4 regions of the Streptomyces sp. NPDC051684 genome follow, and region 1 is predicted to be linked to each of the others. Evidence: riboswitches for the same ligand, from Rfam matches in the RefSeq annotation. Region 1 holds a riboswitch; each other region holds the start of a gene.
The links. Region 1 has a riboswitch for thiamine pyrophosphate ahead of ACIA8D_RS19885 (purine-cytosine permease family protein). Riboswitches for the same ligand answer to the same signal wherever they lie in the genome.

Region 1 (3,411 bases):
CGTCCGGCACGAGGATCGCGGCGGAGTAGTAGGTGCTGACGAGGTACTTGGTGATGGCCTGCTCGTCGACGCCCATGAAACGGACCGAGAGCCCCGGCTCGTACTCGTCCGGCAGACCGGTCTGGTGCAGGCCGATGACACCCTGGTTGTCCTCGCCGGTACGCATGCAGAGGATCGAGCTGGTCCGCTCCTTGGTGACCGGGATCTTGTTGCAGGGCAGGATCGGCACCCCGCGCCAGGCGGGGACCTGCTGGCCGCCGAGGTCGACGTGGTCGGGGTACAGGCCGCGCGCGTTGAACTCGCGCCCCATCGCCGCGATGGTGCGCGGGTGCGCCAGGAAGAACTTCGAGCCGCGGCGGCGACAGAGCAGCTCGTCGAGGTCGTCGGGCGTGGGCGGGCCGGAGTGTGTCTGGATGCGCTGCTTGAAGTCGGCGTTGTGGAGCAGGCCGAACTCCCGGTTGTTGACGAGCTCGTGCTCCTGACGCTCGCGCAACGCCTCGACGGTGAGCCGCAGTTGCTCCTTCGTCTGGTTCATCGGCTCGTTGTAGAGGTCGGCGACCCTGGTGTGCACCCGCAGGATCGTCTGGGCCGCCGAGAGCTCGTACTCGCGCGGCTTCGCCTCGTAGTCGACGAACGCGCCGGGCAGTTCGTGCTCGCCCACGTGCCCCGCCGACATCGGGATCTCCGCCTCGCCGCGGTGGTTCTGGCCTCGGCCGGCGAGTGACTTGAACTCCTCGATGTGCTCCTGAAGGGGCGGCGCCGAGGACACCACGGACGCGAAGTCGGCGCGCGAGAGGGTGAGCAGGGTGCCCGAGGTCTCGGCGACCACGGTCTGCTCCCAGCGGGCGTCCTCGTCGAGGAGCGCGTAGTCGCCGAAGCGGTCGCCGTCGGCCAGGACGTCGAGCGCGACCTCGTCGCCGTACTCGCCCTCGGAGAACTGGTTGATGCGGCCGTGGGCGATCAGGTGGAGCTTGTCCGCCGGTGCCCCGCGCTCGACCAGCGTCTCGCCGGCCCGGAAGTCGCGCTGTACGCACCGGTCGGCGATGGCGGTCAGCACCTCGACGTCGTCGAAGCCGCGCAGCAGGGCCAGTTCACCGAGTTCGCGGGGGATCACACGGACGTCGCCGCCGTCCTGGATGAACTCGATGGTGCCGTCGCCGACGGTGTAGGTCAGGCGGCGGTTGACCCGGTAGACGCCGCCCTTGGTCTCCACCCAGGGCAGCATCCGCAGCAGCCACCGCGAGGTGATCTCCTGCATCTGCGGGGCGGACTTGGTGGTGGTGGCGAGATTGCGGGCGGCCGCCGTGCCGAGGCTGGTCTGCTGCGGCGGCACCGACACGGTGTCCGGGGTGGTCGAGTCGGTCGAGTCAACGGTCATCGGATGAGCTCTCCTTGGTCGGGCGAAAGCACGCATGCCCGTTGTGACGGGGCAGAAGTAGGAAAGGTGAGCAATTCGGTGGGAATACGTCCAGAACCAGAATCACCGTAAGGGCCCTCTCACCCGCCCGGCCAAGGAAAGCCGGCGACATTAACTCGATGCGATGATCAAGCCCGGCCGGTGTTTGCCCGGCGACCGACGGATCTCGGCCCGTTTGCCCGCCGTGTCCGAGCGGCCACCGACCCCGATGTCACGCGGCGGGCGGGCGCCGCGGCCCCGCGAAACCGATGGAAGTCGGCCAGCGGTCACAGAGGTCCTCATTGCGGACACCGCGCCGGTCGGGGTAGGGGACCGCGGTGCAAGCGGAACCCACCCGTGCGTCACCGCACGCCACCGCGTTAGGCTGGCGGCGATAACCGGACACGGGGTGCCCCGCACAGAGGGCTGAGAACACACCCGTCGAACCTGAACCAGTTCGCACTGGCGGAGGGATGTCTCATGCCTGTGACGCATGTTTCCAGCGGCCTGCCTGCCGACCACGACAGCGGCGCCTTCGATGGGCGCATGCCCGCCGCACCCGGCGACCTCGGCATCGAGGGGCGCGGCATCGAACCGGTCCCCGAAGGCAACCGCTACGGCGGGGCCGGACGCCTGTTCACCGTGTGGTTCGCCCCGAACCTGACGATGACCGGTGTCTTCACCGGCACCGTCGGCATCGCCCTCGGACTCGACTTCGCCACCGCGCTCGCCGCCGTCGTGCTGGGCACCCTGATCGGAGCGGTGCCGACCGCATACCTGGGGACGTGGGGGAGCCGGACCGGCGCGGGGCAACTCCCGCTGGCCGGGCTCGCGTTCGGGCGCGGCGTCGCGCTGCCCGGAGTGCTGCAGTGGCTGTCGTCCATCGCGTGGGACGCGCTGATCGGCCTGTTCGGCGGCGACGCGCTGGCCCGGCTGCTGGGCTGGCCGTTCTGGGCCGGCGTCCTCGTCATGCTGTGCGCCCAGGGACTGCTCGGCGTCCTCGGCTACGAGGCCATCCACCGGCTTCAGATCGTCATGACCTTCGTGCTCGGCGCCGCCTTCGCGCTCATCGCCTGGCGGATGCTCGACGGCGTGCACCCGGCGGCCCACGGCTCCGTGCACGGCGCCGACCGCGTCGGCGCGTTCGTCCTGACCAGCACCATCGCGCTGAGCCTCAGCCTGTCCTGGGCGCCGTACGCCAGCGACTTCAGCCGCTACCTGCCCGCCGCCACCTCCCGTACCCGCATGTTCTGGTACACCCTGCTCGGCCTGCTGGTGTCCTTCGTGGCCGTGCAGGCGCTCGGCCTGTGGGGCGCCTCCGTGCTCACCGACCAGACGGCGGCCGGGGTCGACGAGATACTCGGCGGGGGAGTGCTCGGCGGGTTCGGACTGCTCGCCGTGGCGCTGGCCGCGCTGTGCAGCAACGCCATGAACGACTACAGCGGCTCCCTCGCCCTCCAGACCATCGGCGTGCGCATACCGAGGCCGGTGGCCGCCGCCCTCGCCGCCGTCCTCGGCTTCCCGCTCGTGCTGTGGATGCACGCCGCGGACACCACGGCGCGCTTCCAGAATGTGCTGCTGTTCGTCGGGTACTGGATCCCCGGCTTCGTCGCGATCGTCCTCGTCGACTGGGGCGCCCGGGCCAGGGAACGTGCCGGGGCGCCGCTCGACCTCGCCGTCGAGCGCGGGCGACGGCAGCCCGCGTGGCCGGCGCTGCTGGCCTTCGCGGCGGCCTTCGCCGCGGCGGTCCCGTTCATGGACACCAGCCTGTACGTGGGGCCGGTGGCCGAAGCGTTGCACGGTGCGGATGTGTCGTACTACGTGGCGTTCCTCGTGGCGGCGATCGTGTACGCACCGCTGCGGCTGCGGCGACGCGGCTGACCTGCCCTCTTCCGTACGTACCAACCACGGCACCTCGTCTGTTTGGAGCGACCTCATGCCCACGACACCCACCGCAGGACCCGACCTCGCCGCCTTCGCGGCGCAGGCGCTCGGGCGCGTACAGCGCGAGTCAC
Region 2 (3,411 bases), on a different contig from region 1:
CCCGGTTCGATGCGCTGCACGCGCGCGTGGGTGCGCAGCTGGGCCCCCGCGTCGGCGTACCAGGTCGCCATGGGGGCGGCGATCTCGGCGGGCAGCGCCCCGGCCAGCGGCCGCTCGGCGGCCTCCACGACGGTGACCCGGCAGCCGGCCTCGCGGGCCGCGGTGGCGAACTCGGCGCCGATCCAGCCGGCGCCCACGACCACCACGTCGTGCTGCTCGGCGAGGACGGGCCGCAGCAGCTCGGCGTCGTCGAGCGTGCGCAGCAGATGCACACCGGGGGCCGCCCCCGCGCCCCCCGGCAACTGGACCGGCTCGGCGCCGGTCGCGACGACCAGCACGTCGTACGGGACCGGTCCCTCGGCGGTGTCCAGCTCATGGTCGCCGGGCCGCAGCCCGGTCACCTCGCGGCCCAGCTCCAGGGAGACGCCGAGCGCCTCGAAGTCCACGTCGAAGGCCGAGCCCTCGGCCTTGCCGAGCAGCACCGCCTTGGACAGCGGTGGCCGGTCGTACGGCTGGTGGGGCTCGGCACCGAGCAGGGTGACCGCGCCGGTGAAGCCCTGTTCGCGCAGCGCCACGGCGGTCTGCACTCCGGCCATGCCCGCGCCCACGATGACGACGTTCCGCTGCCCCGAAGGCGCTCCGCTCCCGCTCCGCTGCTCACTCACGGGATCAACCTTAGGCACCCGATCTTGCCGCGGTCAGCGGTGCGGGCCACTCCCGGGCCGTGACGTCCTGCACACGCGTCGGCGGTTTACCGATCAAGAGGAAGGTCGGCGCCGCCGGACTCACTCCTGGTCGAGCAGTTCCTCGACCGCGCTGGTTCCGCTGCCCTCCTGCGACTCCCACTCCCAGGTCTCGTCGAGGCGCACCCGGCCGTCCGGGAGCTCGGACACGAGCGAGACACAGTGCCCGGAGGCGGTCGTCCCGTCGGTCTTCAACTGCACGTAACGGAAGTCGAGCCGGTCGCCCGTGCGCGTCCCCACGAGGTGACCCTGCACCACATCACCGCCCACGTAGGCGGCCGAAACGAGGCCGTCCTCCTCCTGGTAGGCGAAGCGGGTGCTCGTGCCCACCTGGCCCGGGGCCTGGTCGGCGACGGGAGACATCAAGAGACCTTCGAGAGATCGGGCCACGGGTCGGTACTCCCTTACTGGAGGGTGTGGTCAACGGCTAGGGTGGCCAACGTAGAGCACTCGCGGGAGCCCGTACGCAGCGGGCTGAGAGGGAGGCTGGAGCGGCCTTCGACCGTACGAACCTGATCCGGGTCATACCGGCGAAGGGAGGGGCTTGACGCCCATGTCGTCGACGCCATCCGTTCATTCGCACCACACGCACACCTGCGACGTCCTCGTCGTCGGTGGCGGCATCATCGGTCTGGTCACCGCCTGGCGGGCCGCGCAGCGCGATCTTTCCGTCGCGGTCGCGGACCCCGAGCCCGGCGGCGGGGCCGCCCAGGTGGCGGCCGGAATGCTGGCCGCCGTCACCGAACTGCACCACGGCGAGCAGACGTTGCTCGGCCTCAACCTGGAGTCCGCGCGCCGCTACCCGGACTTCGCGGCCGAGCTGTCCGAGGCCACCGGGCAGGACCTCGGCTACCGCGCCTGCGGCACGCTCGCGGTCGCGCTCGACGCGGACGACCGCGCCCACCTCCGTGAACTGCACGCGCTGCAGACGAAGTCGGGGCTCGAGGCCGAGTGGCTCTCGGGCCGCGACTGCCGCCGCCTCGAACCGATGCTCGCGCCCGGCGTGCGCGGCGGACTGCGGGTCGACGGGGACCACCAGATCGACCCGAGAAGGCTCGCGAGCGCCCTCGTGACGGCCTGCGAGCGCTCCGGCGTGATCTTCCACCGGTCGTGGGCCGAACGGCTGCGTGTCGTCCGCGACCGGGCGCGCGGCGCAGTCCTCGCCGACGGCACCGAACTCGCCGCGGGCCAGGTGGTCCTGGCGGCCGGCAGCCGCGGCGGACAGCTCGCGGGCGTGCCCGACGCGGTGCTCCCGCCGGTGCGCCCCGTCAAGGGCCAGGTGCTGCGCCTGACGGTGCCGAAGCGGTACGCGCCCTTCCTCAGCCGCACGGTCCGGGCGGTCGTCCGCGGCGGCAACCTCTACCTGGTGCCGCGCGTCAACGGCGAACTGGTGGTGGGCGCCACCAGCGAGGAACTCGGCTGGGACACCACGGTCACCGCGGGCGGCGTCTACGAACTCCTGCGGGACGCCCACGAACTCGTCCCCGGCATCACCGAACTGCCGCTCACCGAGACCCGCGCGGGCCTGCGCCCCGGCTCCCCCGACAACGCCCCGCTCCTGGGGCCGACCGCCCTGCCGGGCCTCCTCCTGGCGACAGGGCACTACCGCAACGGCGTGCTCCTGACGCCGATCACCGGCGACACCATGGCGCACGCCCTGACCACCGGTGAACTTCCGGAAGAGGCCCGCCCGTTCACGCCGAAGCGCTTCGGCACAGCCCTCGTGGAGCAGCCCGCATGAACGTCCACGTCAACGGCGAGCCGCGCACGGTGACCGCGGGCACCACGCTCGACCTGCTGGTCACCACGCTCACCACCGCACCCCAGGGCGTCGCCGCCGCGCTCAACGAGACCGTCGTCCCCCGCACCCAATGGCCCGCCACGGCGCTCTCCGAAGGAGACCGCGTCGAGGTCCTCACGGCCGTCCAAGGAGGCTGAACCGTCCATGGCCGACGACACTTTCGTCCTCGGGGGCGAGTCGTACTCCTCCCGCCTGATCATGGGCACGGGAGGGGCACCCAGCCTCGACGTCCTGGAGCGCTCCCTGGTGGCCTCCGGAACCGAACTCACCACCGTGGCGATGCGCCGCGTGAACGCGAACGTGCACGGCTCGGTCCTCTCCGTCCTGGAGAAGCTGAACATCCGGGTGCTGCCGAACACGGCGGGCTGCTTCACCGCGGGAGAGGCCGTCCTGACGGCCCGCCTCGCGCGCGAGGCGCTCGGTACGGACCTGGTGAAGCTGGAGGTGATCGCCGACGAGCGCACCCTGCTGCCCGATCCGATCGAGTTGCTCGACGCGGCGGAGACGCTGGTGGACGACGGCTTCACGGTCCTGCCGTACACGAACGACGACCCGGTCCTGGCCCGCAAGCTGGAGGACGTCGGCTGCGCGGCAATCATGCCGCTCGGCTCCCCCATCGGCTCCGGGCTCGGCATCCGCAACCCGCACAACTTCCAGCTGATCACCGAGCACGCGCGCGTACCGGTGATCCTGGACGCGGGCGCCGGCACCGCCTCCGATGTGACTCTCGCCATGGAACTCGGCTGCGCGGGTGTGATGCTCGCCTCGGCGGTGACCCGCGCACAGGAGCCCGTCCTCATGGCCGAGGGCATGCGGCACGCGGTGGAGGCGGGTCGCTTCGCGTATCGGGCGGGGCGGATTCCGAAG
Region 3 (3,411 bases), on a different contig from region 1:
TGGGCGTTCGGCCGGGAGCTCCTCGTCGACGGGGTCAACGGGGCCAGTGGCGAAGGAGACGTACAGGTCACACCGGTGGAGCGGGTGGGCGGCGCGGTCGGCGAGATGCCGGGAGAGGTGCACATCAGGCTTCAGGTCGGTGCGGACCAGGCGCTGTTCAGGGCAGGGGTCGCACCGCTCGTCGCGTTCCTCGACCGGACGGACAAGCTCGTTCCGCTCGGCCAGGAAGAAACGGGCGCGGACTTCGAGTCCGACCTCGACGAGGCGCTCGACCGGATCCTCGCCGAGGAGCAGAGCGCGGGCTGACTCCCCATCGGCTCGCACAACAGCAGACGGCCACACCAGATGGTTTGTACGACACCGGACCAGACGTAACGCTTCAGCAGCGCGGTGCACCCGAGCAGTTCCGCGCCATTCAGCGTTTGCGCCGCCGGCCTCCGCCACCACGTCCAGGAGCGGGAGCGGCCTTCACGGGCCCCCGCTCCGGGCGGTCGGCGGACACGACGAGCGCGGCCAGTGCGGTGGTCACCGGCACCGAGGCGACGAGGCCGATCGAGCCGACCAGCGTACGCACGATCTCCTCGGCCACCAGCTCGCTGTTGGCCACGTCGGCGACACTGCTCTGCGCGATCGAGAAGAGCAGCAGCAGGGGCAGCGCGGCGCCCGCGTAGGCCAGCACGAGCGTGTTGACGACCGACGCGATGTGGTCGCGCCCGATGCGGATCGCCGCCCGGTACAGGGCACGCCGGCCCAGCGTCGGGTTCGCCTCGTGCAGCTCCCATACGGCGGAGGTCTGGGTGACCGTCACATCGTCGAGCACGCCGAGCGAACCGATGATGACGCCGGCGAGCAGCAGACCGCTCATGTCGATGTCCGGGTACAGGCCGTGGATCAGCCCTGTGTTGTCGTCGGTGTTGCCCGTCAGGGCCGCCCAGCCGATGAACAGCGAGCCCAACAGGCCGATCAGCAGCAGAGAGACCAGGGTGCCGAGCACGGCGACGGAGGTTCTGGCCGTCAGGCCGTGACACATGTAGAGCGCGATCAGCATGATCGCGCTGGCCCCGACCACCGCGACGACGAGAGGGTTCGACCCCTGCAGAATCGCGGGCAGGATGAAGAAGGTCAGCACCATAAAGCTGACCGCGAGCGCGACCAGTGCCATGACGCCGCGCATCCGGCCCACCACGACCACGGCCAGGGCGAAGATCCCGGCCAGCAGCACCATCGGCACCTTGCGGTTCACATCGGTGACCGAGTACTGAAGCTCCTTCGGTGCGTCCGGCGCGTACGCGGCGATCACCTTCTGGCCCTCGTGCAACTGCCGCGGCGAATCCGGCTGGACGACCTCGGTGAACGTACGGCCCTCGTCCTTGCCGCTGTCGATCCGGATCGTCGCGTTCTCGCAGGTGCCACTGGTTTTCTGCTCGCCGGTGGTGCCCTGTTGCGCCGTGGGGTCCCCGGTGGGGCTCTGCCCCTGGGCGTGCACGGACGAGCAGTCGACCTTCTCGACCCGGGTGACCGTGGCCTGCTGCGTCTGTCGGTCGAAGCCGACCCCGCTGCGCTCGTGCGGCGGTGCGCCGCCCGGCCAGAGCACCGCGAGGCCCACGACGACCGCGACCGAGAACGGGATCAGGACGGCCGCGATCACTTTGCGCAGGTGCCGCGAGACTGGCGCCGCTGGACCGTGGCTGTGGGAGTGCCCATGCGGCGGGTGGGACGGCGGAGCGGGGGGCTGCTGGCTGGTGGTCACCGCCAGATCATCGCAAGAACGGAGGGGGCCCTCTGTTCAACGCGGCGTGGATCACGTTAGCGTGGAGGCGCTTTTGCCATCGCGGGAGCTCGGAGCACCGGGCTGAGAGGGCGCTGACCTTCGTCCCAGCGCGTTTCACGTGAAACAGCGTGGAAGTGCGTGACCAGGGGACGGATATCGCTGCGTCGACCGCTGAACCTGTTACCGGGTAATGCCGGCGTAGGGAGTAGGTCTCATGACCACAACGGACGCACACACGCCTGCCTCCAGCTCGACCGAGGAGGCCGGCCAGTCCATCGGCTGGCACAAGGGGTACATCAGGGGCTCGCGCCCCGACCTCCAGGTGCCGGTCCGTCAAGTGCACCTCACCAATGGGCAGTCGGTGACGCTGTACGACACCTCAGGTCCGTACACCGACCCGACCGTCGACACGGATGTCCGCCGCGGCCTCGCACCGCTGCGGGAGAACTGGATCATCGCCCGCGGCGACACCGAAGAGTACGCGGGCCGCCCCGTCCGTCCCGAGGACGACGGCATCAAGCACACGTCGCCGCGCGGCGGCCTGCGCAATCTCGACGCGGTCTTCCCCGGCCGCCCGCGTCAGCCGCGCCGGGGCCGCAACGGGCAGGCCGTGAGTCAACTCGCGTACGCACGCCGGGGGGAGATCACCCCGGAGATGGAGTACGTGGCCATCCGGGAGAACGTCGCCCCCGACGTCGTACGGGACGAGATCGCGGCGGGCCGGGCCGTGCTGCCCGCGAACGTCAATCACCCGGAGATCGAGCCGATGATCATCGGCAAGCGATTCCTGGTGAAGGTCAACGCCAACATCGGCAATTCCGCCGTCACCTCCTCCATCGAGGAGGAGGTGGACAAGATGACCTGGGCGACCAAGTGGGGCGCCGACACGGTCATGGACCTCTCCACCGGCCGCAACATCCACACCACGCGCGAGTGGTTGCTGCGCAACTCCCCCGTGCCGATCGGCACCGTGCCGCTCTACCAGGCCCTCGAAAAGGTCGACGGCAAGGCCGAGGAGCTGTCCTGGGAGGTCTACAAGGACACGATCATCGAGCAGGCCGAGCAGGGCGTGGACTACATGACGGTCCACGCGGGAGTCCGCCTCCCGTACGTCCCGATGACCGCCGACCGCAAGACCGGCATCGTCTCGCGCGGCGGCTCGATCATGGCCGCGTGGTGCCTCGCGCACCACAAGGAGAGCTTCCTCTACGAGAACTTCGAGGAGCTCTGCGAGATCCTCGCGACCTACGACGTCACGTACTCGCTCGGCGACGGACTGCGCCCCGGCTGCATCGCGGACGCCAACGACGAGGCGCAGTTCGCGGAGCTGAGGACGCTCGGCGAGCTGAACTCCATCGCCAAGCGCCACAACGTGCAGACGATGATCGAGGGCCCGGGCCACGTCCCGATGCACAAGATCAAGGAGAACATCGACCTCCAGCAGGAGATCTGCGAGGAGGCGCCGTTCTACACGCTCGGCCCGCTGACCACCGACGTCGCCCCGGCGTACGACCACATCACGTCCGGGATCGGCGCCGCGATGATCGCCTGGTGGGGCACGGCGATGCTCTGCTACGTCACGCCGAAGGAGCACCTGGGACTGCCCAACCGCGACGACGTGAAGACCGGTGTCATCACGT
Region 4 (3,411 bases), on a different contig from region 1:
CATCCCCGCGGGGTCGCGCGAGAAGCTGCGGGAGGCGTTGCTGCCGGAGCTGATGACCGTCGTGCGGCATCTGTCGACCGACAGCGACACGACGCGCAAGACGCTGTGGAAGCTGTTCGACGGGACGCTCGTGGAGAGCGTGCTCATGCGGTATCCGGACCGGGTGACGATGTGTATCTCGTCGCAGGCCGGGTGCGGCATGAACTGCCCGTTCTGTGCCACCGGCCAGGCCGGGCTCGACCGGAACCTGTCGACCGGCGAGATCGTGCATCAGATTGTTGATGGGATGCGCGCCCTCAGGGACGGGGAGATTCCCGGAGGCCCGGCCCGGCTCTCCAACATCGTGTTCATGGGCATGGGCGAGCCGCTCGCCAACTACAAGCGGGTCATCCAGGCCATCCGCGCGCTCACGGACCCGGAGCCGGACGGGCTCGGGCTCAGCCAGCGCGGCATCACCGTGTCGACGGTCGGGCTCGTGCCGGCCATCAACCGGTTCACCGACGAGGGGCTGAAGTGCCGGCTCGCGATCTCGTTGCACGCGCCCGACGACGAGCTGCGCGACACCCTCGTACCCGTCAATACGCGGTGGAACGTGCGCGAGGTGCTCGACTCCGGGTTCGAGTACGCCGCGAAGTCCGGGCGCCGGCTGTCGATCGAGTACGCGCTCATCCGGGACATCAACGACCAGGCGTGGCGTGGTGACCGGCTCGGGCGGATGCTCAAGGGCAAGCCCGTGCATGTGAACCTGATCCCGTTGAACCCGACCCCGGGTTCGAAGTGGACCGCCTCGCGGCCCGAGGACGAGAAGGCCTTCGTCGACGCGATCGCCGCGCACGGCGTTCCGGTCACCATCCGGGACACCCGTGGCCAGGAGATCGACGGAGCCTGTGGACAGCTGGCGGCCACCGAGCGGTAGCCTGGCGACTGTCAGTTCGATACACCACAACTCCATCTGCATTCCGACAGGGGAGCGCCACAGCGCTGAGAGTGCGGCATCGGCCGCAGACCCTCTGGACCTTGCCCAGGTCATTCTGGGTAGGAAGTTCGGACACCACTCAAGCTGTTGCGCCCTGCCCGGGGCCCCGCGAAGGGGCTCCGGGCAGGGCCGCGTCTTCTCCTGGTCACGCCCAGGAGGAATTCAAGTGAGCAAGAAGGCGTACGTCGCCGTGGTCATGGGGCTCGGGCTCGTCACGCTGTCCGCGTGCGGGTCCTCCGGTGGTGGCTCCGGTGCCGCCGGCGGGGACTCCAGGACGGTGACCCTCGTGAGTCATGACTCGTGGGCCGTCTCCAAGGGCGTACTGAAGGACTTCGAGAAGAAGTCCGGGTACCGGGTCAAGGTCCTCAAGGACGGGGACGCCGGCGAGGCCGTCAACAAGGCGATCCTGTCCAAGAACAATCCGCAGGGCGACGTCCTCTTCGGCGTCGACAACACCTTGCTCTCGCGGGCGCTCGACAACGGGATCTTCTCCTCGTACAAGGCCAAGGGGCTGGAGGACGAGGTGAAGGGCGCGTACCGGCTCGACAAGGGTAAGAACCGGGTGACCCCCGTCGATACCGGGTCGCTCTGCGTCAACTACGACAAGGCGTACTTCAAGAAGCACGACCTCGCGCCCCCGGCCTCCTTCGCGGACCTTGCCAAGCCCGCGTACAAGAACCTGCTGGTCTCGGAGAACGCGGCCACCTCGTCGCCGGGGCTCGGCTTCCTGCTCGGGTCCGCCGCGAAGTACGGCGACGACGGCTGGCAGCCGTACTGGAAGAAGCTCAAGGCCAACGGGCTCAAGGTCGTCGACGGCTGGGACCAGGCGTACAACGAGGAGTTCAGCGGGAGCGCCGGTGGCAGGAAGGCGGGGGGCGAGCGGCCGCTCGTCGTGTCGTACGCGTCCTCGCCGCCCGCCGAGGCCGTGTTCGCCGATCCCCAGCCGAAGACCTCGCCGGTCGGGGTCGCGAAGGGGACCTGCTTCCAGCAGGTCGAGTTCGCGGGGCTGCTGAACGGGGCGCAGAACGAGAAGGGCGGCAAGGCGCTGCTCGACTTCTTGATCTCCAAGAAGTTCCAGGAGGACATGCCGCTCAACATGTTCGTCGATCCGGTGACCAAGAACGCCACCGCCCCCGCCGACTACACCAAGTACGCGGTGAAGATCGACGACCCCGAGACCATGAGCCCGCGCAAGATCGCGGACAACCGGGACGACTGGGTGAAGTCGTGGACGTCGCTCGTACTGAAGTAGCCGTCGGGAGAAGAAACGGGAACGCGGCGCGGCTTGGGCTCATGGTCCTGCCCGTCGTGTTCTTCGGGCTGTTCTTCGCCTATCCGGTCGTCGCGATCGTCGAGCGCGGGCTGCACGTCGACGGCGGCTGGCAGGTCGGGCGGATCCTGGATGTGCTCGGGCAGTCCGACATCCGGCACGTGCTGTGGTTCACCGTCTGGCAGGCGCTCGCGTCGACCGCGCTGACGCTGCTGCTCGCGCTGCCGGGGGCGTATGTCTTCGCGCGGTTCGAGTTCCCGGGCAAGCAAGTGCTGCGGGCCGTCGTGACGGTGCCGTTCGTGCTGCCGACCGTTGTCGTCGGCACCGCGTTTCTCGCGCTCGTAGGGAACGGCGGGCTGCTCGACGAGCTGTGGGGCGTGCGGCTCGACACGACGGTGTGGGCGATTCTGCTCGCGCATGTGTTCTTCAATTACGCGGTCGTGGTGCGGACCGTGGGTGGGCTGTGGGCGCAGCTCGATCCGCGGCAGGAGGAGGCCGCGCGGATGCTCGGCGCCTCGCGGTTCGCGGCCTGGCGGAAGGTGACGCTGCCGGCGCTCGGGCCCGCCGTCGCGGCTGCCGCGCTGATGGTGTTCCTGTTCACGTTCACGTCGTTCGGTGTGGTGCAGATTCTGGGCGGGCCCGGGTTCTCGACGCTTGAGGTCGAGATCTATCGGCAGACCGCGCAGATTTTTGACCTGTCGACCGCCGCCGTGCTCACCATCGTGCAGTTCGTCGCCGTCGGGCTGATTCTCGGTGTGCACGCGTGGACCGTGCGGCGGCGGGAGAGCGCGTTGCGGCTCGTCGACGCGGCGCACACGGCGCGCAGGCCGCGCGGGGGCGGGCAGTGGGCGCTGCTGAGCGGCGTGCTGGTGTCCGTCGCGCTGCTGATCGTGCTGCCGCTCGGGGTGCTCGTCGAGCGCTCGCTCGACGCTCCCGGCGGGTACGGGTTCGGGTACTTCCGGGCGCTCACGGACGCGGACGGCGGGACCTTCCTTGTGCCGCCGATCGACGCGATCTGGAACTCGCTGGAGTACGCGCTCGCGGCCACGGCCATCGCCGTGGTGGTCGGTGGGCTGGCCGCAGCGGCTCTCACGCGTCGGGCCGGGCGGCTCGTGCGCGGGTTCGACGCGTTGCTGATGCTGCCGCTGGGGGTGTCGGCGGTGAC

Region 2: it holds a riboswitch for thiamine pyrophosphate, as region 1 does, so the genes downstream of both, thiO (glycine oxidase ThiO) here and ACIA8D_RS19885 (purine-cytosine permease family protein) in region 1, are expected to answer to the same signal.
Region 3: it holds a riboswitch for thiamine pyrophosphate, as region 1 does, so the genes downstream of both, thiC (phosphomethylpyrimidine synthase ThiC) here and ACIA8D_RS19885 (purine-cytosine permease family protein) in region 1, are expected to answer to the same signal.
Region 4: it holds a riboswitch for thiamine pyrophosphate, as region 1 does, so the genes downstream of both, ACIA8D_RS03550 (thiamine ABC transporter substrate binding subunit) here and ACIA8D_RS19885 (purine-cytosine permease family protein) in region 1, are expected to answer to the same signal.

What each region holds. Positions count from the first base shown of each region.
Region 1 is NZ_JBITCS010000015.1:149,505-152,915, forward strand. Features, by position in the region: gene ACIA8D_RS19880 (family 2B encapsulin nanocompartment shell protein) at 1-1,378, opposite strand, end outside; TPP riboswitch at 1,792-1,887, shown strand; gene ACIA8D_RS19885 (purine-cytosine permease family protein) at 1,877-3,277, shown strand; gene thiM (hydroxyethylthiazole kinase) at 3,333-3,411, shown strand, end outside.
Region 2 is NZ_JBITCS010000018.1:23,581-26,991, reverse strand. Features, by position in the region: gene ACIA8D_RS22185 (NAD(P)/FAD-dependent oxidoreductase) at 1-665, opposite strand, end outside; gene ACIA8D_RS22180 (hypothetical protein) at 786-1,133, opposite strand; TPP riboswitch at 1,186-1,299, shown strand; gene thiO (glycine oxidase ThiO) at 1,297-2,484, shown strand; gene thiS (sulfur carrier protein ThiS) at 2,481-2,681, shown strand; gene ACIA8D_RS22165 (thiazole synthase) at 2,689-3,411, shown strand, end outside.
Region 3 is NZ_JBITCS010000003.1:201,481-204,891, reverse strand. Features, by position in the region: gene ACIA8D_RS05185 (SsgA family sporulation/cell division regulator) at 1-306, shown strand, start outside; gene ACIA8D_RS05180 (YibE/F family protein) at 416-1,750, opposite strand; TPP riboswitch at 1,822-1,993, shown strand; gene thiC (phosphomethylpyrimidine synthase ThiC) at 1,986-3,411, shown strand, end outside.
Region 4 is NZ_JBITCS010000002.1:226,805-230,215, forward strand. Features, by position in the region: gene rlmN (23S rRNA (adenine(2503)-C(2))-methyltransferase RlmN) at 1-916, shown strand, start outside; TPP riboswitch at 955-1,060, shown strand; gene ACIA8D_RS03550 (thiamine ABC transporter substrate binding subunit) at 1,173-2,228, shown strand; gene ACIA8D_RS03555 (ABC transporter permease) at 2,204-3,411, shown strand, end outside.